Linked DNA regions of Maricaulis maris. The protein of the gene in region 2 interacts with the protein of the main gene of each other region in a pairwise test. Links are inferred from orthologs where the notes say so. Each region holds a gene or a part of one and is shown on either strand. Other genes may lie near its edges. The genes, in order: AAA969_RS07620 and mrdA.

What was found.
Region 1: the proteins of mrdA (region 2) and AAA969_RS07620 interact in binary tests that used the Escherichia coli proteins (3 or more experiments, as listed by UniProt). The link is inferred for Maricaulis maris from one-to-one orthologs.

The regions. Positions count from the first base shown.
Region 1 is NZ_AP027270.1:1,627,632-1,639,784, reverse strand. Bases 3,812-6,937 are described here. They hold AAA969_RS07620 (penicillin-binding protein 1A), read left to right. Parts: upstream 3,812-4,185; coding sequence 4,186-6,690; downstream 6,691-6,937. Other genes in these bases: AAA969_RS07625 (N-acetylmuramoyl-L-alanine amidase), read left to right, coding at 3,812-4,088. Outside these bases: AAA969_RS07630 (Rne/Rng family ribonuclease), read right to left, coding at 1-2,398; more of AAA969_RS07625, read left to right, coding at 2,895-3,811; AAA969_RS07610 (polymer-forming cytoskeletal protein), read right to left, coding at 8,003-8,482; AAA969_RS07605 (M23 family metallopeptidase), read right to left, coding at 8,538-9,770; AAA969_RS07600 (ferritin-like domain-containing protein), read right to left, coding at 9,883-10,725; AAA969_RS07595 (peroxiredoxin), read right to left, coding at 10,691-11,161; AAA969_RS07590 (AsmA-like C-terminal region-containing protein), read left to right, coding at 11,265-12,153. UniProt on the Escherichia coli protein: Cell wall formation. Synthesis of cross-linked peptidoglycan from the lipid intermediates.
Region 2 is NZ_AP027270.1:2,128,983-2,140,913, forward strand. What follows is about bases 5,961-8,864. They hold mrdA (penicillin-binding protein 2), read right to left. Parts: upstream 8,398-8,864; coding sequence 6,523-8,397; downstream 5,961-6,522. Other genes in these bases: rodA (rod shape-determining protein RodA), read right to left, coding at 5,961-6,523; mreD (rod shape-determining protein MreD), read right to left, coding at 8,410-8,864. Also shown: AAA969_RS10105 (class I SAM-dependent methyltransferase), read left to right, coding at 1-500; AAA969_RS10110 (hypothetical protein), read left to right, coding at 500-1,597; AAA969_RS10115 (class I SAM-dependent methyltransferase), read right to left, coding at 1,557-2,159; AAA969_RS10120 (hypothetical protein), read right to left, coding at 2,159-2,815; pip (prolyl aminopeptidase), read left to right, coding at 2,932-3,897; AAA969_RS10130 (sodium-dependent transporter), read right to left, coding at 3,894-5,246; more of rodA, read right to left, coding at 5,366-5,960; more of mreD, read right to left, coding at 8,865-8,931; rod shape-determining protein MreC, read right to left, coding at 8,928-9,896; AAA969_RS10155 (rod shape-determining protein), read right to left, coding at 9,933-10,973; AAA969_RS10160 (TVP38/TMEM64 family protein), read right to left, coding at 11,117-11,881. UniProt on the Escherichia coli protein: Catalyzes cross-linking of the peptidoglycan cell wall. Responsible for the determination of the rod shape of the cell. Is probably required for lateral peptidoglycan synthesis and maintenance of the correct diameter during lateral and centripetal growth.

The DNA.
Region 1 (12,153 bases), 500 kb from region 2 along the record:
CGGCCTCGGCCTCAACGTCCGCCGCTTTCTTGCGGGGGCGACGGGTGCGCTTCTTCGGAGCCTCCTCCGCGACCGGAGCCTCGGCTTCGGCCGCCGGTTCAGCGGTCACGTCGGTCTCAGCCGGAGCTTCGGCTACCGGTTCGGATTTGGTCGAGCGGCGACGCGGAGTCCGCTTGCGCTTCGGCTTCTCTTCGCTGGCCTCGGCGCTGTCGGACGGGGCATCCCCGGACGCCGAATCCGCAACCGCGGTCTCCGCCGGGACCCCGGTTTCCGTGCCTTCGTCGGCTGCCGGTGCGGCCGCGTCAGTGGCGTCACCGGATTCGGTACCGGCTTCGTCCGCATTGACCTCATCCTCGGTGCGACGGCGTCCGCGACCACCGCGGCGACCACGACGGCGGCGGCGGCGCGGCTGGTCATCACCATCCTCATCGCTGGCGCTGCGGGCAGCCTTCGGTTCGTCACCCTCATCATCATCGTCCTGGCCATCGGCCTCGACATTGACGACTTCCATGGCGGCAGCCGTATCGTCCGACGACGGCTTGCGACGACGGCGGCGACGGCGGCGACGGCCACCGGACGCGTCGCGCGGCTCATCGCGACCCTCGCCCCGGGCTTCCGCCTCATCCTCGTCGTCATCCTCATCGGAGGTGTCATCGATCTCGATCGCCTCGATCGATTCGACCGACAGCGGCGCGATCGGGAGTTCTTCACCCGGCTCGCGGTTCTCCAGGGCCTCGATCGAGAATTCCGGTGCCAGGATGCTGTCATCGGCGGTCACCGAGATGCTCATTGCGAAGCGCTGTTCGATCATCAGGAGATGATCGCGCTTTTCGTTGAGCAGGTAGATGGCCACCGAGGTCGGAACGGAAATGCGAACCCGCTTGGCGCGACCGCGCGTGCCTTCCTTTTCCAGGCCGCGCAGGGCGACGAGGGCACTCGATTCGGTCGAGCGCAGATGGCCGGTGCCCTTACAGGTCGGGCAAGTCGTGGTGGAGCCTTCCAGCAGGCTGGAGCGGCGTCGCTGGCGCGAGATTTCCATCAGGCCGAATTGCGAGATGCGGCCAACCTGCAGGCGGGCGCGGTCACGCTTCAGCATGTCCTTCATCTTCTTCTCGACGGCACGATTATTCTTGTTCTCGTCCATGTCGATGAAGTCGATGACGATCAGGCCGGCCAGGTCACGCAGTCGCATCTGGCGGGCGGCCTCGGCCGCCGCTTCCATGTTCGTCTTGAGGGCGGTCGCCTCGATATTGCGCTCGCGGGTCGACTTGCCCGAGTTCACGTCGATCGAGACCAGCGCCTCGGTCGGGTTGATCACGAGATAGCCACCGGACTTGAGCGGCGCGACGGCCGAATAGATCGCCTCGAGCTGGGCCTCACACTGGTGGCGCAGGAAAAGCGGCACGGTTTCCTTGTAGTGCTGCACCTTCTTGGCATGGCTGGGCATCAGCATCTTCATGAAGGCTTTCGCCTCCTTGTAGGCTTCTTCACCCTCCACAAGCACGGCGTCGATCTCCTTGTCGTAGAGATCGCGGATCACCCGCTTGACCAGATTGCCTTCCTCGTAAATCAGCGCCGGAGCGACCGAATTCAGGGTCAGTTCGCGGATATTGGTCCACAGACGCAAAAGGTAGTCGGCATCGCGCTTGATCTCGGTCTTGGTCCGGGACGCCCCCGCTGTGCGGATGATCAGGCCGACACCCTTGGGCAGATCGAGCTCGGACACGACCGACTTCAGGCGCTTGCGATCCGACGCATTGGCGATCTTGCGGGAGATCCCGCCGCCCCGCGGCGTGTTCGGCATCAGCACGCAATAGCGGCCAGCCAGTGACAGATAGGTCGTCAGCGCGGCCCCCTTGTTGCCACGCTCTTCCTTGGCCACCTGCACCAGCAGGATCTGGCGGCGCTTGATGACTTCCTGGATCTTGTACTTGCGGAACATCTGGCGACGGCGACGGGCGGCCTGCTGGTCGCTGATATCGTCTTCCTCGCTGTCGTCCCCGATGGTTTCAGGGGCTTCACTCTCGCTATCGCTGTCAGCGTCGTCGCCATTGCCGGCGGCGACGGTTTCGGACTTGGCGTCGTCAGCCTCGTCTTCATCGTCATGCGCCGCAGAGGCTTCTTCCTCGGCGAGGGCCATGCGGTCCTCGTAAGGGATCTGATAGTAATCCGGGTGGATTTCATTGAAGGCGAGGAAGCCGTGGCGATTGCCGCCATACTCCACAAACGCCGCCTGAAGCGAGGGCTCTACACGCGTTACCTTGGCGAGATAGATATTTCCGCGAATGGGGCGGCGAGCGGCCGCTTCGAAGTCAAAATCCTCAACTTTCGAACCGTCGAGCACGACGACGCGGGTCTCTTCCGGATGACCCGCATCGATCAACATTTTCTTGGACATTAAAGTCGTCTCCTGCGCGCGCGCACGATCGCCTGTGAGCCATCAAATGGCGAGACAGGGACAAGCGTGGCGGCGGGGGCGAGATGGACGGGGTGCGGCCTGTTTTCATTGCTCTAGGCATCAGGCGCTCCCCGCGCATCGGCAGTTACCATAAGCGTCCAGCACCGTTTGGGTGGACGCGGCGGTCGGGGCCCCGGATTATTCTTCGGTCGGACCGGGGCGACGATTAGCGTGTTGGCAGGCCTGTGAGGCCCAGCCGCTTCGCGCCCGGCGCATGCACTCGACCGGCTTATCCGGCGGTGCGTCGCCAAGGCCTTGGCAACATGCAACATTCGAATGCGGAAGAAAAGGCTTTCCCGCCGTAGGCGAACGCCCGCTGGAAAAACCGTCCCGGCATCAACCAAACGTCAAGTTCCGTGCGTTAGCGTTCCGCAAAAGCCGTGGACAGAATCACGGTGTGTGCGATGGTGTAACAATGCGGGTTCAACAGTTTTTCATGGCGGTGTCAGCCGTTCTGGCGGCCGCCGGAACGGGCTTCGCGGACCAGGAGGTCCGTGATGTTCGCTTTGGCGTGGAAGCCGCGACGACGCGCGTCGTCATTGAAACATCCGAGCCGGCCGAATTCCGGGCCTTTACCCTGGACGGCCTGTCCGACCGTCTGGTCGTTGACCTGCCGCAGGCGCGCTGGTCGGTGGCCAATCTCGCATCGGGTGAGGGGGTCGGACACGGCCTCGTCGACGGTTTTCGCTTCTTCGACAATTCCGCGTCGAGCTCCCGCGTGGTGTTCGAACTCGAACATCCTGCCGTTATCGTCAGCCAGTTCGCCCTCGATCCGGCGACGCCGGGCGGCAATCATCGCCTGGTCATCGATATGGAACGGTCCACTGCGGACAGTTTCCAGAACGCGTCGGGGTTCAATCATACCCGCGCTGACTCACTTGATTCGCTGATCGCCGAACGCGTCGAGGCCGTTTACGTGCCGCCGCAGCGCGAGCGCCGCGTCATCGTTATCGATGCCGGGCATGGCGGCCGCGATCCCGGTTCGATCGGTCGCAGTGGTACCCATGAAAGCCAGGTCACGCTGGAGGCTGCCCGCGAGCTGCGCCGTCAGCTTCAGGCGACCGGACGCTATGAGGTCCTGATGACACGCGACCGCGACGTTTACCCGTCCTGGGAAGAGCGGGTGGGCGTGATGGAAGACGCCCGCGCCGACCTGTTCCTGTCGATCCATGCCGACAGCTCCAGCAATCCGGATGTCCGGGGCGCGGCCGTCTATACACTGAACGATCGCGCCGAGAACCGGGCGCGCGCCCGGGCCCGGGAAGATTCGAACCATACCCAGCAAGCCGATGTGAATAATATTCTGGTCGAGCTTGAGCTGCGCGAGAAGCGCAACCAGTCCTCGGCCTTCGCGGAAGTCCTGCTGGAGCATCTCGACGACGCCGGACCGCTCCTCGCCAATCCGCATCGCCAGGCCAATCTCTTCGTGTTGCTGGACCCCCGGGTGCCCGCTGTCCTGCTCGAGATGGGCTTTGTCACCAACCGTACCGACGAGAGCAATCTGAACTCGCCGGCCGCGCGTCGTCGGCAGATGGAAGCGGTTGCGCGCGGGATCGACAGCTATTTCGCGCGGCGTGGTGATGATGGCGAGTTGCTGGACGAGACGGCGATTGCACTTCCAGCCCGCTGACTCCCTTTAATCTCGCGGCGAGCGCGGCCATAATGCCGCCGCGGAGTCATGCTCAATCGCACAGGCTGACCGGCGGATAGAGTGGCCAGAGGGCAAAATGAAGATCTTCACCTTGCGTAATGTCTTGCGGACAGCCCTTTGGGGTGGGATCGCGGCTGCGGTTCTTGCCGTCATCGGCTTCATTGCCGTTGCCGTCTACGTCGTTCGGGTGACCGATGATCTGCCCGACTATCAGCAGCTGGCCGAGTATGAGCCGCCGATCATGAGCCGGGTGCATGCCGGCGACGGTCTGCTGATCGCCGAGTATGCGCGTGAGCACCGGGTCTTTGTGCCGATTGCCAACATTCCGCAGAATGTCGTCCACGCCTTTATTTCGGCCGAGGACAAGAATTTCTACGAACATGGCGGCCTCGATTTCCGAGGCATTATCCGGGCCGGGCTCTCCAATATCAGCAATGTCCTTCAGGGGCGCCGCCTCGAAGGGGCCTCGACCATCACGCAGCAGGTGGCCAAGAACTTCCTGCTGTCGAGCGAGCAGCGCCTGGAGCGCAAGGTCCAGGAAATGGTCCTGTCGCGCCGCATCGAGCGCGCCTTCACCAAAGACCAGATCCTCGAGCTCTATCTCAACGAGATCTATCTCGGAAACCGGGCCTATGGGGTTGCTGCGGCGGCCCTGAACTATTTCGGGCGTTCGCTGGACGAGCTCGAGCTTCACGAGATCGCTTATCTGGCGGCGCTGCCCAAGGGGCCGGCGAATTACCATCCTGAGCGCCATCACGAGGCTGCCCTTGAGCGCCGCAACTGGGTGCTCTCGCGGATGGCTGAAAATGGCTATGTGACCGAGGCTGCCGCGCGTGAGGCCATGGCCCGCCCGCTGGAAACAGTCGATCGCCTGTCCGGTGCGACCTACACCGCGGCCGAGTATTTCGTCGAAAATGTTCGCCGCGAAGTGTTCTCGCTTTACGGCGAGGACGAGCTTTATGATGGCGGCCTGTCAATCCGCACCACGCTCGACACGCGCATGCAGCTCGCCGCTCGCAGCGCATTGCGGGGCGGCCTTGAAGCCTATGATCGCCGCCACGGCTATCGCGGCGCGCTGTCGACGATCGAGCTGGGCGACGGCTGGACCGAGCGTCTCGCCGAAGTGGACATCCCGCGCGATCTGGACGAGGGCTGGCTGCAGGCCGTCGTACTCGAGACAACGGCCAATGCGGCCCGGATCGGCCTGCTCAATGGCGAGGAAGGTTCGATCCCGATGTCGGCGCTGGAATGGGCACGGGAAAACCTGCCCGACGGCGAAATCGGCCCGGCCGTCAGCCGTCCGTCCGAGGTGCTGACCGCCGGTGATGTCATCCTGGTCGCCAGCATTGCTGACCAGGAGGGCTTCTCCGAGGGCCAGTATGGCTTGCGTCAGGTGCCGGCGATCAATGGCGGGATCATGGCGATGGATCCGCATACCGGCCGCGTGCTTGCGATGGTCGGTGGCTATTCCTTCCAGCACAGCCAGTTCAACCGCGCCACCCAGGCGCGCCGGCAACCGGGCTCGGCGTTCAAGCCCTTCGTCTATGCCTCGGCGCTGGACAATGGCTATACCCCGGCCAGCCTGATCCTCGATGCCCCCTTCATCGCGTCGGGGGGTGCGGATGAGCGTTTCTACATGCCGTCCAACTATTCCGAGCGCTATTATGGCATGTCGACCCTTCGGCTCGGACTGGAGCTGTCGCGGAACGTGATGACGGTTCGCCTGGCCCAGGAAATGGGGATGGCCCCCATCGTCGATTACGGCGTCCGTTTCGGGATCTATGATGATCTGGAGCCGGTTCTGGCGATGGCGCTCGGCGCTGGCGAAACGACGCTTTACCGGCTCGTTTCGGCCTATGCGACGATGGTCAATGGCGGCCGCCGCGTCGAGCCGACCATCATCGACCGTGTCCAGGATCGAACCGGCGCCACCATCTTCGCCCACGAAGTCCTGCCCTGTGACACATGCGATACCGCTGATTGGGACCGCCAGACCGTTCTCGAACCGCGTTTCCCGGAGACCCGTGAAGAGGTGATCGATCCTGTCACCGCCTACCAGGTCGTGCACATGCTTGAAGGCGCTGTGCAGAGCGGTACGGGGACCGCGCTGCGTTCATTGCCCTGGACCCTGGCGGGCAAGACCGGGACCACGAATGATTTCCGCGATGCCTGGTTCATGGGCTTTGGTCCCGACCTGGTTGTCGGCGTCTATGTCGGCTTCGACACGCCCTATCAGCTGGGCGCGGGCGAGGCGGGGGGCCGCGTCGCCGCGCCGATCGCGCGTGACTTCCTCGAAGTCGCCCTTGAAGGCTATCCGGTTGCCCCCTTCCGCGTTCCGCCGGGTGTGCGTCTGGTTCCGGTCAACCGCGTCGATGGCGAGCCCGGCGTGCTGGGCCAGTCCGGCGTGATTCTCGAAGCCTTCCGCCCGGGCACAGAGCCCTCGCGCCAGACCGATGAAGAGGAAAGCGGTCTCAGCTTCGCCCGTTCCTCGGTCAGTGATGATCCGCTCGCCTTCCTGCTTGCCGAAGAGGAAGAGGGTGATGAGGATGAGGAAGAAGACGAGCTGGGCGGTCTCTACTGATCCGGCCGGTCCCGTCTCTGCACGGCATGGCTTGTTTCGTCGAGCCGCGCTGATTATCCCTTGCGACCGAATGATTTAGAAGACCAGCAGGATTGACCGCCCATGCGTGCTGACATCCAGACCCTGTCCGACGAAATCCAGCAGGCAGTTGGCCTGCTGAGGAGGCGTCTTTGACTGGGATACAGCCCAGAAACGTCTCGACGAGCTGAACGCGAAATCGGAAGCCCCTGATTTCTGGAACCAGCCGCAGCAGGCCCAGGCGCTCATGCGCGAGCGCAACCGTCTGGAAGCCGCGATCAAGACCGTGATCGAGGCCGAGCAGGAATTGTCCGACAGTCTCGAGATCATCGAGCTGGCCGAGATGGAAGACGATGCCGACATGGTCGAGGAGGCGGTTGCCGGTCTCACACGGCTGGCAGAGCGCATGCGTCGCGCCCAGCTTGAGACGCTGCTCTCGGGCGAGGCTGATGGCAATGACGCCTTCGTCGAGATCCATTCCGGCGCTGGTGGCACCGAGAGCCAGGACTGGGCAGCGATGCTGGCCCGCATGTATACCCGCTGGGCCAATGCCCATGGCTACAAGTCCGAGATCATGGAAGAGCAGGCTGGCGAGGAAGCCGGGCTGAAATCAACAACCATCCTGGTCAAGGGCGAGAACGCCTATGGCTGGTTGAAAACCGAGGCGGGCGTGCACCGCCTGGTCCGGATTTCGCCGTTCGACTCCAGTGCGCGGCGCCACACCAGCTTCTCTTCGGTCGGGGTCTACCCGCAGATCGATGACGCGATCGAGGTCGACATCGACGTGTCCAAGGTGCGTACCGACACGTATCGCGCCTCCGGTGCCGGTGGCCAGCACATCAACAAGACCGATTCTGCCGTCCGCCTGACCTATGACATGCCGGGCGAGGAAAAGCCGATCGTGGTCCAGTGCCAGAATGACCGGTCCCAGCACAAGAACCGGTCAACCGCGTGGGAGATGCTGCGGGCGCGTGTCTACGAGGTCGAGCTGCAACGCCGCGAGGCCGCAGCGCAGGCCGAGGCGGACAGCAAGAGCGAAATTGGCTGGGGTCACCAGATCCGCTCCTACGTCCTGCAGCCCTATCAGATGGTCAAGGATCTGCGGACCAATGTGGAGACGTCGAATACCGGCGGCGTTCTTGATGGTGATCTCGATGCCTTCATGGCGGCGGCCCTGGCGGCGCGCGTCGGTGGCGACGAGGACGACGCCTGATCGGGACACGCTCTGATCGGGCCACAAAAAAAGCCGGCGCTCCGAGGAGGGCCGGCTTTCTTGTGTCTGCGTGTGTTGGCTCTAGAAGCCGGACTTGCTCGCAACGGGCGGCTCAAGCGAACCGAGCGGGTCCTGCCCCTTGGCCGGCGCCGGCGGCTTGCTGTCAGCTTTCGCCATCGGTTCGGCCTTCATGCCGGTATCCTTGGCGACCGCCGGCTGGGACGGTGTGGTATCCTTGAGCGGATCCGAGGAATGGCGGCAATGGCCGTCGAAGAATGCGCCACTCTCGACCGACAGGGCGGCATGGACAATATCGCCTTCGATACGAGCCGTAGAGGCCAGCTGGACCTGACGGGCGCGAACGCTGCCCGTGACGCGGCCACGAATGACCACGGTCTCGGCCTGCACTTCACCGGACACGGTGGCGTCCTCGCCGATAATCAGTGAGCCCGCGCGCACATCGCCATCAACCGTGCCATCCAGCTGGATTTCACCGTCAGAAACGATCGTACCCGTCAAAACGAGGTCGCTGGAAAGGATAGAGGGGGCTTTCGATTTCATGGCGTTCCTTTTCGGGGGGGCGCTGTTGGCGCCGGTCTCGGGAGAGGAGTGGTTGTTACCCTTGTTGAACATATTGGCCAGCTCTCAATAAACGCTCAGGATCGATTGCCGATCCGTTATACCAGATTTCATAGTGCAGGTGCGTGGCCGTACTGCGACCCGTGGACCCCATCCCCCCGATACGCTGTCCGCGTTCCACAGTATCACCACGCCGCACGTCGATTTCGTGGAGATGTCCATACCGGGTCAGGAACCCGTAGCCATGATCGATTTCCACAGTACGACCATAGCCGCCACGCCAGCCGGCGTAAACAACCCGCCCGGGACCGGTCGCCTGGATCGGTGCCCGGCGGTAGGCCGCGAAGTCCATGCCGCGGTGGGAGGTCGGCCGGCCGTTGAACGGATCAATGCGGACGCCGAAATCACTGGTTTGCCGGTAGGTGTCGCCGACCGGCTCGCCCAGCGGTCCCGCCTGGACAAACTCTTCCAGTTCTTCGACTTCGAGGAGTCGCGAAGCAATCCGCGTGATCCGGCTGGAGAAGGCCTGGTCAAGATTGACCGAAGAGGCGTTGGCAAAGGCATCCGACTCGGAGAGCGGAATGAAGGGGCCGCCGGTCTCTGTGCTGTCCCGGTTGTCGGCGATCACGGCTTCGAGATCGAGGCCGGTCAGACGCAGGACAGCGCGCAGGTTCTGCAGGCGGGCTTCCGTTGCATCCTCGGCCTGGGCGAGGACGCTGTCCTGCTCGCCCATCAGATAGGTCACCTGGTCTTCCGGCTCGCCGGAGGCCGTGGCAGCAATCGCAATCAGCGGGTCACGGGCTTCGCGCGGGGTCGGGTCAGCCGGCGTTGCCGCCATCAGGACACGACCATCATCAAGCGCGGGAGAGGGCTCCATCTCCTGACCCGTCAACTGCTCGGCAAATTCGACGAGCTGACGCAGGGTCTCGTGGCGCATCTGGAATTCGTAGGCGGTGCGGTCGAACTCCTCCATCCGCGATTCCATCAGCGAGATGGCGGTCGCTTCAGTCGCACGGGCTTCGGCGACGAGACGGTGGGATTCAAGACGTTCGCGTTCGATCTCATGTTCCTTGGCGGCCATGGCCTGGCCATGGAAGGCCACAGAGACCGTGGAGAAACAAAGCCAGCCGGCCAGGACAGTCGCCCCCATGAGGGCTGAAATCTGAACCGTCGTGGAGATCGCGAAGTAGCGGACCTGACCATCGGAACGATGGTAGATCTGCCGGTCCGGAAACCAGCGTTGAGCCGTTCCCCAAACAGCTTCTTTCACTCGTGTGAACATCCAATACGCCGTTCAGTTATGGTTGCCCCGAACCCCAAGGCGAGCATGTGACACAAATCGGGTCCGAATATCAACAAGCCGATGCAAGAGATGCGCCGGATCAGGCGAGGCTTTCGTAGAAATCAGGCGTCAGATCGGCCTGGAGCCGGGCCGCGGCGTTGAACGGTGGCTTGAGGCCACCGGGAAATTGTTGGCGAACAAGCGTCTGGAACAAGGTAACCGGGTCTTCGCCGGCCCGCTCGGCGACATGCCGGAACCAGCGCGCGCCAGCTGCGACATGCCCGATTTCCTCGGCATAGATAATGCGCAGGCAGGCGGCACTCTCGGCATCCCCGGCAGAGGTGAGCCGGTCGATCATGCCGGGTGTGACGTCAAGGCCGCGCGCTTCCAGGACCAGCGGCGCGACCGCCAGCCGCGCCGCCAGCGAGTCGCGCGTCGCCATGGCGGCGTCCCAAAGGCCGTTATGGGCCGGAAAATCACCATAGGCGGCGTCGAGCTCGGCGAGGCGTGTGGTGACAAGGCGGAAGTGCCGGGCCTCGTCATCGCCGACGCCGACCCAGTCGCTGACGAAAGCGTTGCGGGTCGCGTCGCAGAGCGCCGCGTCGGTGGCGTAGCGGGCCACCATGTCGAAGGCGAGGTCGATCGCATTGAACTCGATATGAGCGACCGCGTGGAGCAGCGCGATGCGCCCGTCCGGACTGTTCAGGCGACGACGCGGGACATCGCCGGGCGCAACCAGAACCGGTCGGGCCGGCCGTGCCGGCGGATCCGGCGGGCGCCCGGCGCGGGCCGGCAAGGCGCACGTCCCGCTGCGCCAGATCGCGGCGACCTCCCGGGCCCGGTCTGACTTGGCAACCGGATCTGCCGTCGCCAGCACACTTCGCGCAAGCGCTGTTATGTCCGATGGATCAGCCAAGGTCGCGCACGGCGGCGAGGACTTCATCGACATGGCCCTTGACCTTCACCTTGTGCCAAATCCGCGCAATGCGACCCTCGCGGTCGATCAGGAAGGTCGAGCGATCGATGCCCATATACTCCCGGCCATAGAGTTTCTTGAGCACCCAGGAGCCGTAAGCGTCGATCACTTCCGCGTCCGGATCCGACACGAGACGCACCTGCAACCCATGTTTGGCCTTGAAATTGTCATGCTTTTTGACGCTATCCTTGGACATGCCGATGACGATCGCGCCGGCTTCGCCAAACGCGGGCGCGGCTGCCGTGAAATCGAGCGCCTCGGTGGTGCAGCCGGGTGTGTCGTCCTTGGGGTAAAGATACAAGACGACGATCTGGCCACGCAAAGCGGCAAGATCGATCTCTTCACCGCCGTCGGCGGGTCGTTTGAACGTCGGAGCAAGGTCGCCGGTTTTGAGTTCAGTCATGTCATTCCCCTGTCTGGTTATGCCTGCAAGGTCGTCCTGGCCGTGTAATGTGCGTCTCCAGCCCGCCACGTCCAGTGTGTGGACTGCGGGAGGGGCGGTCTGAATGCTGCGCAAGTCAGCCAAATGGACGTTGATCTACCTGCTCGAGGCCGTCGCCGCCCTGCTGGCGCTGGTGATCTTCGGCGTGGGATTCGTCCTTTGGCGGCTGTCTTCAGGCCCTGTCGAGCTCGAATTCCTGCGCGAGGATGCCCAGTCCATGCTGGCATCAGCCTTCGAGGGCGAGGTGGTGGCGCTGGGCAGTTTGCAGGCGCGGTTTGATCCCGCGAGCCGCGCCATCGTGCTGGTCGCGACGGATGTCACCATTGCCGAGCGCTCCGGTGAAGTGGTCACCCGGGCCCCGCGCATTGAAGCCGGTCTGGCCGCCGACGCGCTGATCTTCGGCCGGATCGAGCCGGTCGCGCTGACCATTGATGGCGGGTCGGTTTCGATCGTGCGTCGGGCCGATGGTGCGGTGGCCGCGGGCCTTGGCGGTGTCGAACGGGTGGCCTCGACCGCGCGCCTGCCGGCCCGGGGCGGCGATGACAGCGCCTCCCTGTTTGAAATCCTGGCCTCACCCGATGCGCCCGGCTCGCTCGGCCGTCTGCGGCGCCTCAACATTTCCAATGCTGCGGTCCGCCTGGTCGATGATGTGGCCGGACTGGCCTGGTTCATCGACTCCGCCGGCGTCATCCTTGACCGCGACGACACGCGACTCCTGGCCGAGCTTGAAGGCCGGTTGGCAACGCCGTCTGGTTTTGCACCGGTCGAGCTGCGATTGCGGGCGGGCGCCAATCTGGAAAGCCTGCTGCTGGAGATGAGTTTCGACGGGCTCTCACCAGCCGGCATCATACCGGACAGCGGGCCGGCCTCTGCCCTGCGTGCACTGGATGCGCCGATCAGCCTCGATTTCGTCGTGGACGCCACCCGTGAAAGCGGTATCCGGACGGCATCGC
Region 2 (11,931 bases):
TGACGACCGGAACCGGCGAGAAACTCCCCTTCCCCGACAACACGTTTGACCGGGTCATCTGTTCCGAAGTGCTTGAGCACGTGCCCGATCCCGACCGTTTCCTGACCGAGATCCGCCGCGTCCTGAAGCCGGGCGGTATCTTTGCCGTCTCGGTGCCGCGCTACTGGCCGGAGGCGATCTGCTGGTGGCTGTCCTTCGGCTATCAGAACACGCCGGGCGGCCATGTGCGCATCTTCAGGCCGGATGCCCTTCGCCATGATGTCGAAAAGCAGGGCTTCCGCCGCTTCCGCCGCCACTGGGCGCATGCCTTGCACAGCCCCTATTGGTGGCTGCGCTGTGCGGTCTGGGACAAGCAGGAGGACAGCCGCCTGGTCGCGCTCTACCGGCGCTTCCTCGAGTGGGACCTGATCAAGCGCCCCTGGCTGACGCGTGCCATGGAATGGCTTCTTGATCCGGTCATGGGCAAATCCGTGGTGATGTATTTCAGGAAGACGAGCTGATGAGCCAACTGGTCGACATCAAGGCCTGCGCCGATCACATCGCCTCGCTGCAACGCGCCGACGGGACCATCCCGTGGATCGAGGCCGGCGTCTGGGATGCCTGGAATCACGGCGAGGCGACGATGGGCCTTGCGATCGCCGGACGTGAAGCAGAAACCCTGCGCGCCCTCACCGCCCTGATGGATCGCCAGGAGGCCGATGGTGGCTGGACCGGCGATCTCGGGGCCTCGGTTCCGCTTGATGATGCCAACCGTCATCTCGTCCCGGGCAAACCGAAAACCGCGCGCGACACCAATTTCTCCGGCTATGCCGCGGTGACGGTGTTGCGCAGCCTGCTGGCCCTCAACGCGCTCGACACCCTGACCCGCTACTGGCCGATGGTCGAAGCAGCGATGGACTTCATCCTCGCGCACCAGACCCCGCATGGCGATATCGTCTGGCGCGCCCGCGGCGATGAGCAGACCATCACGGAAATCGACAGCCTGCGGGCCGGCAATGCCAGCCTCTACAAGGCGCTGGAATGCGCCTGCCTGATCGGCCGAAGACTGGGCAAGCCGGTTACAGCCTGGCTCGAGGCACGGCGCCGGATCGGCGCCGCCCTGCGCGAGAATGACGCCCGTTTTGACCGCAAGGGCACCGACCGCCGCGGCTTTGCCATGGACTGGTACTACCCGGCGCTGGCGGGCGTCCTGCCGACCGATATCGGACGCGCCCGGCTCTATGCCCGCTGGTCGGAATTCGTCGAGCCGGGTCTGGGTTGCCGCTGCGTCTCCGACCAGCCCTGGGTGACCGCCGCGGAGACCGCCGAACTGGCACTGGCCTGCCAGGCGGTCGGCAAGACCGAGCAGGCGCGCGCCCTGATCGCCAACTTGGCACCACTGATTGCCCACGATGGCGGCTACTGGATGGGCTGGCAGTTCGAGGAATCGATTATCTGGCCACGCGAGCGACCGTCCTGGACGTCCGGCGCGCTGATCCTCGCCGCCGATGCGATCGACGGGCTGACCCGGGGCAGCGACCTCTTGGTCGCCAATCACCTGCCGGAATACCCGACGGTCAAAGCCGCCGCAAAGCTTCCAGCGTTCCTGTACGCCTGACCGGCTCGAACAGGCCCGAGGCGCAGGCGAGCTTCCAGATTTCATAGGGCGGACGACCGCCATCTTCCGGATTCGGGAAGACGTCGTGAATGGCCAGGATGCCGCCGGCGACAACCCGTCCGGCCCAACCGCGGTAGTCGGCCAGCGCGGCCTCCATGGAGTGCCCGCCATCGATGAAGACCATGCCCAGCGGCGTGGTCCAGTTGGCGGCGATCACCGCCGAGCGGCCGACGAGCGGAATGACACAATCTTCCAGTTCGGCCCGGAACAGGGTCTCGCGCAGGGCTGGCAGGGTCTCCACCGCGCCCAGCTTGGCATTGTAGAGCTCGGGATCGTGGTATTCTTCGCCGGGCTGGTGCTCTTCCGAGCCACGGTGGTGATCCAGGGTGTAGAGAATAGTCCCGGCCTGGCGCGCGGCGGGCCCCAGATATAGCGCCGACTTGCCGCAATAGGATCCGATCTCGAGCACCGGGCCGAGCTGTCCCGCCTCGCCGGCCAGGCTGGCCAGCTCCCGGCCTTCCTCGGGGTCGAGAAAGCCCTTCACCTCATCAGGATGGATCATCAGGAAATTGCCGGGTTACGCATCTGGCGGCGCAGATCGGCCAGCTCATCGGCCCGATCGCGCAAATCGCTGATCCGCAAGGCCAGCAAATCGCGCTCAACCCGCAGTCCCGACAGGGCCTCGGCATCGTGCAGCGACATCATCTCAAGCATCGCGGCGTCAAAAACCGACTGTGCGCTCTGTGCATTGGCCATGGCGCCCTCGACGGCGCCGAGTGCGTCGGTGACCTCGGCACGCGACAGGCCCGCACCCTCAACCAGCAGCGCACGGCTGGCGGCGTCGATCCCGGCGGCGGCGCGCCAGACATCGACAAGATCGGCCTGGACAATCCCGACGGCCGTCGCGTCCTCAAGATCGACGTCGCCGACCTCAAGATAGAGCGCAAGGCCGCCCGGCCCGCTCTCACTGTCATGACCCGCCAGCTGGTTCATCCAGCGCATGGCGGTGTCCATCGAGCTGGCCTGGCGGATCAGGCCACGCGCCTCGAGGCGCGTGTTGAAACGGTCAACGGCGCTGTCGAGCTGACGGTGGGCGGGGGTAGAGGGGCCGGCAGAGCCGGGAAGCGAGGATGCGGCGATTGAAATCGGCGCACTGGCGCAGGCAGAGGCAAGGCAGCAAAAACTTATGGCCAGAACGGCTCGCCGGAATGCGCTCATTACTCAAACAATCCCAAGATCAATGGTCAGCCCCAACGTGATGCACGATATAGAGCGAAGGCCTTCTAGGCTATGGTTTATTGTATTTAGGACTGGCTAACGGCACAGTGATCGACATGGACGCATCCTACTCCCGCCGCCTCCTCTATCCGCCGATCCGCCCGCTGAAGGCCTCGCGACTGGCGGTCGGCAATGGCCACGACCTCTATGTCGAGGAGTGCGGTCGTCCCGATGGCCTTCCGGTGGTCACCCTGCACGGGGGCCCCGGAGGCGGCGCCTCACCGGCGCTGCGCCGGTTTTTCGATCCGCGCCGCTATCGCGTCATCCTGTTCGACCAGCGCGGCTGTGGTCGATCGACCCCGCACGGCGAGCTGGCGCACAACACGACCCAGGACCTCATCGACGACATTGAACGGATCCGGGAGGTCATGGGCATCGAGAAATGGGTGGTGTTTGGCGGCTCCTGGGGCGCCACGCTGGCACTTGCCTATGCGCGCGCCCATCCCGACCGTTGCATCGGCCTGATCCTGCGCGGCATCTTTACCTGCACACAGCGCGAGCTCGACTGGTTCTACAAGGATGGCGCCAACATGCTCTTCCCGGACGCCTGGGAACGCCTCGTTGATCCGCTGAGCCCGGAGGAGCGCGGAGACATCATCCGCGCCTATTACGAACGCCTCGCCGAGCCGGACATCATCCGCCGCCGCCCCGATGCGCTGGCCTGGTCACGCTGGGAAAGTGCGTTGATCTCGATGACCGGGGACCCCGCCGGTCCCCTCGCCGACCCGGTACGCGCTGACGCGCTGGCCCGGCTGGAGAGCCATTATTTCGTGCACAAGGGCTTCTTCGAGCGCGATGGCGAGCTGATCGAGGATGCCGACCGCTACAAGCATCTGCCGGGCATTCTCGTCCAGGGCCGATATGACGTGGTGACGCCACCCCAAACGGCATGGAGCCTCGCCCGGGCTTGGCCCAAGGCGAGGCTCCAGCTGATTGGCGATGCCGGCCATGCAGCCGGCGAGCCGGGCGTGGTCGACGCACTGGTGCGTGCGACCGACGCCTTTGCCGACAAGTTCGGCTAGCCGAGGCCGAGCAAGGCCCCGATGCCGCCGCCATTGAACTTGGCGTCCAGACCCAGCAGCAAAATGAGACCGATCGCCGGCGGGACCACAAACTTCACACAGAAGTGGAAGAAGGCGAACAGCCCGTTCGAGGCGTGGCTCAACTCGTCGCGCATGATCGTTTTCGGGATCACCCAGCCGGCAAACACCGCAACCAGCAGACCGCCGAGCGGAAGCAGGAAGCTGCCCGAGAGCCAGTCAACAAACTCGCCGGCGAAGGTCGAGGAGTAGACCGCGCCCGAGCCGATCATGAAGGCGAAGAAGCCCAGCAGCCAGGCGGCCGTCGGACGCGAGAAGTCGGAATGTTCCTCGATAAAGGCGACCGTGCCTTCCAGCAGGGAAATCGACGAGGTGATCGCGGCAATGAAGGCCAGCGCGAAGAAGGCTCCACCGATGATATTGCCCGCCGGCATGTCGGCGAAGACGGCCGGCAAGGCGGTAAAGATCAGGCCGAGGCCTTCGCCCGGATCGATCCCGACCATGAAGACGATCGGGAAGATCATCAGGCCGGCAATCAGGGCAACGGCGGTATCGGCACCGGCGATCAGCACCGAGGACGAACCGATATTGGTGTCCTTGGAGAGATAGGAGCCGTAGGTGATCATGATGGCCGAGGCGACCGAGACCGAGAAGAAGGCCTGGCCGAGAGCGGCCACGAAGGTCGCCCCCGTGACCGCCGAGAAGTCCGGCGTGAACAGGTAGGCGATGGCTTCACCGGCGGCGCCGGAGAACAGCGAGTAGATCGTCAGGCCGATCAGCATCACGAAGAAAAGCGGCATCAGGAAGGTCGCGACCTGCTCGATCCCGCCCTTCAGACCCCGGGCCACGATCAGCACGGTGATCAGCATGAAGACCGCATGCCACAGCAGCTGCGTGCCGTGACCCTGGTAGAACATGGTCGCGCCGTCGGGCTGACCGAAACCGCCGGCAAAGCCGGAGGCCGAATAGGCCATGACCTGGCCGGCAATGACCGAATACGTCGTCAGGATGAGGAAGCCGCCAGCGGTACAGACCCAGCCGACAATCGCCCAATTGGCCGACTTGCCCGCTTCCTGGGCCATCTTGCGGGTCGAGGAGATCGCTGATTGCTGGGCGTGGCGACCGATCGCGATTTCCGCCATCAGAACCGGCAGGGCGAACAGGATCACGCAGCCGATATAGATCAGGACGAAGGCCGAGCCGCCGTTCTGGCCCGTCATGAACGGGAAGCGCCACAGATTGCCAAGACCGACCGCGGAACCGACCGCCGCCAGAATGAATGCGAAGCGCGACGACCAATGCGCGTGCTGACCGGCTGGTATTGCCGCCATGAGAAACTCCCCTGAAACCGGACGCGAGCGTGCGTCCACCCCTTACTGAATTGCCGCGCACACTTCCTCAACCGGCCCAGCCGGTCAAGCGCGCGACGTTGTTGCAGTGCGGCGCAAAATCAGCCGAACAGGCCGGCTCCGCGCGGCGGCTCGGCATTGCGATGGATGTGGGCGCCCAGGATCAGCCCGAAGCCGGCCATCACGGCGAGCACGACCGTGCCGCCATAGGAAATCAGCGGCAGTGGCACCCCGACCACCGGCAGCAGGCGCGACACCATGCCGATATTGATGAAGACGTAGGAGGCGTAGGTGGTGATGATGCCGATCGTCATCAGGCGCAGGAACGGGCTCTTGCAGCTGATCGCGATGATTACGCCCTGGGCCATGATCAGCGCATTGACTGCCAGCACCGCGATCCCGCCAACAAAGCCGAATTCCTCGCCCAGCGCGGTGAAGATATAGTCGGTCTGCATCTCCGGCAGATAGCCCAGCTTGGACTGGGTCCCCTCCAGGAAGCCCTTCCCGGTCATGCCGCCCGAACCGAGCGTGATCACCGCCTGGTTGGGGTGATAGTTGATCCCGAGCGGGTCGAAATCCGGATTGAGGAAGGCGTGCACGCGATCCATCTGATAGTCGGCGAGAATATTCTCCAGACCGTAGAGTCCGATGCCGACAACACCGACCAGGCCGGCCCCGCCGACGATCAGGATGAACCACCAGCTCAGCCCGGCCATGAAGATCACCATCACACCGGTCGCCGCCAGCAAAAGCGTCGTGCCGAGGTCCGGCTGGCTGACGATCAGGGCGGCCGGAAGTCCGATGATCAGCAGCGGCGGCAGGAGACCGGAAATCGTCGTCACCTTGTCGTCGGGAAGGTCATGGTAGAAACGCGCCAGCGCCAGCACCAGCGAGAGTTTCATGATCTCCGCCGGCTGGATCCGGATCGGTCCGAGATCAACCCAGCGCTGGGCGCCATTGATGGTGACCCCGCCGATCTCCACCAGGACCAGAAGGATCAGTGCCCCGACATAGACCGGATAGGCGACTCCCATCCAGAAGCGCGGCGGGAACATCGCAATCACAAGCATGCCGGCAAAGCCGAGGGCAAAGCGGATCGCGTGATTGATTGCCCACGGCTCCCAGCTGCCGCCACCGACCGAGTAGAGCATGCCGACACCGGCCGCCCCGAGCAGGACCAGAAGCAGGACAAGGGTCCAGTTCAGCTCCATCATCTTGCCGGGCAGGTCGCGCGGCACACTCTCGCGGAAGACAGCCATCAGGCACCTCCCGGCACGTTGTTGCCTAGATCGGCAAACACGCCGGCCCGGCTGGACGGATCCCGCGCGACGGTGCGTTGCAGGATGTCGCGCGCCGGCCGCGTCGCGGCTGAGGAGCCGCCGCCGTGCTCGACAACGACAACGCAGGCATATTTCGGTTCGGCTGCCGGCGCGTAACACATGAAGAGGCCATGATCGCGCAGACGCCAGGGCAGATCGGCCTGCTCGCGGACGCCGCTTTCGCGCTCGGCCGCCGTGATGGAATAGACCTGCGCGGTGCCGGTCTTGCCCGCCATCTCGATATCACCGAGCCCGAGGCCGCCGAGGGAATAGGACGTCCCGCCCGGCTCCTCGACAACGGCCCGCAAACCGTCGCGGACGCTGGCCAGCGCCGCATCGTTGACACCGATATGGGCCGCCGGCGGCATCATCGCATTGCGATAGAGGGTGGGGGTCACCGCCCGGCCCGAGGCCACGCGCGCCGTCATCACCGCCAGCTGCAAGGGCGATGTGGTCACGAAGCCCTGCCCGATCCCGGTATTATAGGTGTCGCCGGTCGACCAGCCCTGGTCATACCGGGCCCGCTTCCAGGCCGGGTTCGGCATATTGCCGCGACGCACACCGGCGATGCCGATGTCGAATTGCTCACCGATGCCGAACCGGGTCGCCATCTCGTGGATGCGATCGATCCCGAGGCGTTCGGCGATTTCGTAGAAGAAAATGTCACAGGAAGTCTTCACCGCATCGCGCAGATTGACCGGCCCGTGGCCGCGCCGACGCCAGCAGTGGAATTCGCGATTTCCGAGCCGCACCGAGCCGGTACAGTTCACCCGCTCGGTCGGCGGGATGACGCCATGCTCCAGCGCGGCCGCCGCAACCACGGCCTTGAAGGTCGAGCCGGGCGGATAGGTCCCCTGGATCGACTTCTGGAACAGCGGATTATGGTCATTGTCGCGCAAGGCGGCGTAATCCGCCGAGGAAATCCCGCCAACAAACAGGTTGGGATCAAAGCTGGGCGTCGAGACCAGCGCAATCAGCTCGCCCGTATTGACGTCCATCACCACCGCCGAGGCACTTTCCTGGCCAAGCCGTTCGTGGGCAAAGCGCTGGATATCGGCATCCAGAGTGAGGACGACATCCCGTCCCGCGACCGGCTCGGTCGATTGCTCTGGCAACTCGCGGATCACGCGGCCGCGGGCATTGACCTCGGTCTTCAGGGCACCGGCCTGCCCGCGCAAATCCATCTCGCGCGCGACCTCGACCCCGGTCTTGCCGACGCGGAAACCCGGGTGGCGAAGGAGCCGCTCGGCATCGCGCGGATTATTGGCAATGTCGTCGTCATTGGGCGGCTGAACATAGCCAATCACATGGGCAAAGGACGGGCCATAGGGATAGGAGCGCACCTCGCCGACATCCGGCGTCACACCGGCGAGATCCGGGGCGTTGAGATTGATCGAGGCAAAGGTATGCCAGTCCAGATCATCGGCGACGGTGATGGCGTGGAAGCTGCGCTGGCCACGGGCCGTGCGCAGGACACGCTCGCGCTCATAATTGCTCAGCGGCAGGAAAGGCTGGAGGCGGTCGAGCGCCGAGCCGACATCGCCGGACTGCTCGGGCACCAGCAGGACCCGATAGCTGTCCCGATTATCGGCCACGGCAACACCGAAGCGGTCGAGGATCCGCCCGCGTGACGGCGGCAGCAGATTGAAATTGAACTGATTGTCTTCCGACATCAGCCGGTAGCGTTCGGTTTCGAGGACTTGCAGCGAATACAGGCGAGCGCCCAGCCCGAGGAAAGCGAGACCGCCCGCGCCTGCGGTCAGCAGGGCGCGGCGCGTGAATTTCAGATCCTGTTCCTGGCGGTCAGCACGCATGGAAAACCGTCCTCATCCTCCGATAAAGCCGGAGCCGCGTGAGCGGCGGCGTTTCAGGACCAGATAGGCTGGCAGCGGGAACATCAGGAGCGACGCGGCGATCTCGATCACCAGCGGCTGCAGGTCGGCCATCTGCTCGAGGGCGAAACTGCCCGCCGCGAAGGCGAGACCATGGGCCAGCAGAAGCGTGGCGCCGAAGCGCAGCAGCACGGGTGGCAGATCGCGCGGCATGCCTTCTTCCCCGCGAAAACGAAAGACCGAGATCGAGACCAGGTAGGACAGCGCCCATACGCCCATCGGCGCGCCGGTCAGGAGGTCCTGGGTCAAGCCGATGGCGAAGACCGCGATCGGCGGCATGAATTGCGGGCGAACACCGGACCACAGGAAAATGGCCATCAGCGTCAAGGTCGGCATGATCGTCAGCCCGTCAACGAGACGGGTCGGCGAGGCCTGGACGATCAGCGCCAGAAGGACAGAGACAAGACAGCCTGTCGCGGCGAGCCAGGGCGAGCTTCGGTCAGTCGGTTTTCTCACTGGACCTCCTCCGCCGCATTGGCCCCGTCGGTATCGACGTCATTGTCGCCATCATTGTTCCCGTCACCGGTCTCGGCGATCGCCGGACCTGCGGTTTCCGGAACTTCCGGCTCGATCTCCCGGTCCGGCGGCGTCACCCGCTGGTAGGGCCAGACCCAGACAAAATCGACCGGCGCCTGGTCCGAATAGAGCCGGACGCGCCAGCCGCCATCGCGGGTCGCCACCGCCTCACCTACCGGCAAGCCCCGCGGCAGGATACCATCATCACCGGACGATACGATCCGGTCGCCGGGCTGGATGTCCGGCGCCCGGCCAACATAGTCCAGACGCGGGAACTCAGAATTGTCCCCGACCAGGATCGCCCGGGCGTTCGAGCGGTCGGCCATGACGGGAATGCGTGAATTGAGGTCGGTCAGCAACAGCACCCGCGCCGAGCGGCGGCCGGTCTCGTAGACCCGCCCCACCAGGCCATAAAGATTGATCACCGGGAAGCCGTCGCTGATACCGGCCTCGCTGCCGCGGCCGATCAGGCGCGCCCGGACAAAGGGGCCACGCGGGTCGGCGACAGTCCAGGCGCCGATCCGGTCCTCGATGGCAGCGCTCTCCACATCGAGGGCGTCTTCATAGATTTCGATGCGGTCGCGCTGGCGATAAGCCAGGTCTTCCCAGTAGCGAGCCTCGATCAATTGCTGGCGCAGCTGGGCATTCTCATCGACGAGTTCGCCCTGTCGACGCCAGTAGGGACCGATATTCTTGATCCCGCGCAGGGGCTGGGCAACCAGATCGAGAAGCGGGGCTGCGACATCGGTGAAGCCGGCCCGGAAGCTGGCAAACGGGGCCGAGCGGGAGGCCGGACGATCAAAGGCGATCAACGCGCCGGAAACGACGAGAAGGGCAATGAACAGCGTTCGCGAAAAGCGGACACCCTGGTCACCATCATGTCGTGTCGAGCGTCGTGACGCCAACGCCTCACTCCTTCTCCCCCGTTACGTTGGTGGAGATTACACCGCTTCGGAGAGTATGGGACGCCAGATCCGAAGGTCTTCAACCGCCTTGCCGCAACCCAGCACGACACAGGACAGCGCGTCATCAGCGAGACTGACAGGCAGGCCGGTCCGCTCACGCAGCTCGGTATCGAGATTACGCAGCAGTGCACCGCCGCCGGTCAGGACAATGCCCTTGTCGACAATATCAGCCGCCAGCTCCGGCGGCGTCGCCTCGAGGGCCTGCTTGACCGCCTCCACGATCTGCTCGACCGGCTCGGACAGGCTGTCGGCGATCATCGCTTCGGTGACCGCGATCTCGCGCGGGACACCGTTCATCAGGTCGCGGCCCTTGATATTCAGTGACAGCCCCTCGCCTTTGACGGGCGGCATGGCCGAACCGATTTCCTTCTTGATCCGCTCGGCCGAGGTCTCGCCGATCAGAAGGTTCGCCGAGCGGCGAATATAATTGATGATGGCTTCGTCCATCTTGTCGCCACCGACCCGGACCGAGCGCGAATAGACAATGCCCGACAGCGACATCACGGCGACTTCCGTGGTGCCCCCGCCAATATCGACGATCATGGAGCCGGTCGGCTCGTCGATCGGCAGCCCGGCGCCGACCGCGGCCGCCATGGGTTCGTCGATCAGGTAGACCTTGCGGGCGCCAGCGCCCAGAGCGCTTTCATGGATCGCGCGACGCTCGACCGCGGTCGCGCCGGAGGGGACGCAGATCACGACCTGCGGGCTCACCATTGCGCGGCGATTGTGCACTTTCTGGATGAAATGCTTGATCATTTCCTCGGCAACATCGAAGTCGGCGATGACGCCATCGCGCATCGGCCGGATCGCTTCAACATTGCCCGGTGTCTTGCCCAGCATCAGCTTGGCTTCGGCGCCCACCGCCTGCACGTGTTTGCGGCCTTTTTCGATCTTGTAGGCGACGACCGACGGCTCATTGAGCACGACGCCCCGTCCCTTGACATAGACAAGCGTGTTCGCGGTTCCCAGATCGATGGCGATATCCGCAGAGAGCAAACCGAAAAGGCTATTGAGCATGGGGGCGGTGAATCTCGACAAGTGTGGCGGCAAAGCCGCGGTGCAACTGTTTTTGTTGTGCGATGCTCCGCACAAGATTGCAAGGGGCGGACGGGCATTCCCGCTGTTACAGGGCAGGTATTAATCAGTCGTCAGGCGCCCGCTCAGGTTTTCGGTGACCGGGTCTCGGATGCGGGCGTTTCCGCGGCATCCTTGGCGAGCACCGCCGACGCCCCCCGGTTGCGGCGCAACCAGATCCGGGCCAGCAGCATGATGCCGATCCAGGCCAGGGCGGCGGCCGCAAAGGCAATGCCGACCAGCACCTTGCCCTCCGACAGCATGGTCCGGATGCTCTCCCCCATCAGGGCAACAATGAAAATCTTGGGCGCCGATCCCAGCGCCGTCCCCAGCGCAAAGGCCCAGTAGGGCGTGCGGGCAACACCAAATCCCATATTGACGACGATGAAAGGCCCGGACGGGACCCAGCGGACCACCATCGAGGCCAACAAGCCGTTACGCCCGATAAAATCGGAAATGCGGTTGGCCCAGTCGCCGCCATAGCGCTTGAAGAGATCGGCGCCGAAATAGCGCCCGATGACATAATTGACGGCGGCTGAAACCTGGGTCGCGATGAAGGCATAGATGGCGCCATTCGTCGGCCCGAAAGCGACCAGGGACGCGGCCGCCAGCCCGAACTGGGGCGCCCCCACGAAGGACAGGGCCGTGAAGACGAGGATGGTCAGGGGCAGCGCGTACCACTGGCTGGCCGACGCCTCGAACCAGCTGCCCGCGGCACCCGGCTCCACATCGAGCACGAAACGCCCGATCACGAACACGATCGCGACCACCGCGAACAAGGCAACCGACACACCCACAGCGCGGACCGCGCGGGCGTCCATACGCAGGAAAAAATCGGTCAGTCGGTTCATGTCAGCAGGAGCCCGGTCAAAGCGAGGGATCGCCTAACTAAGCACGCTTT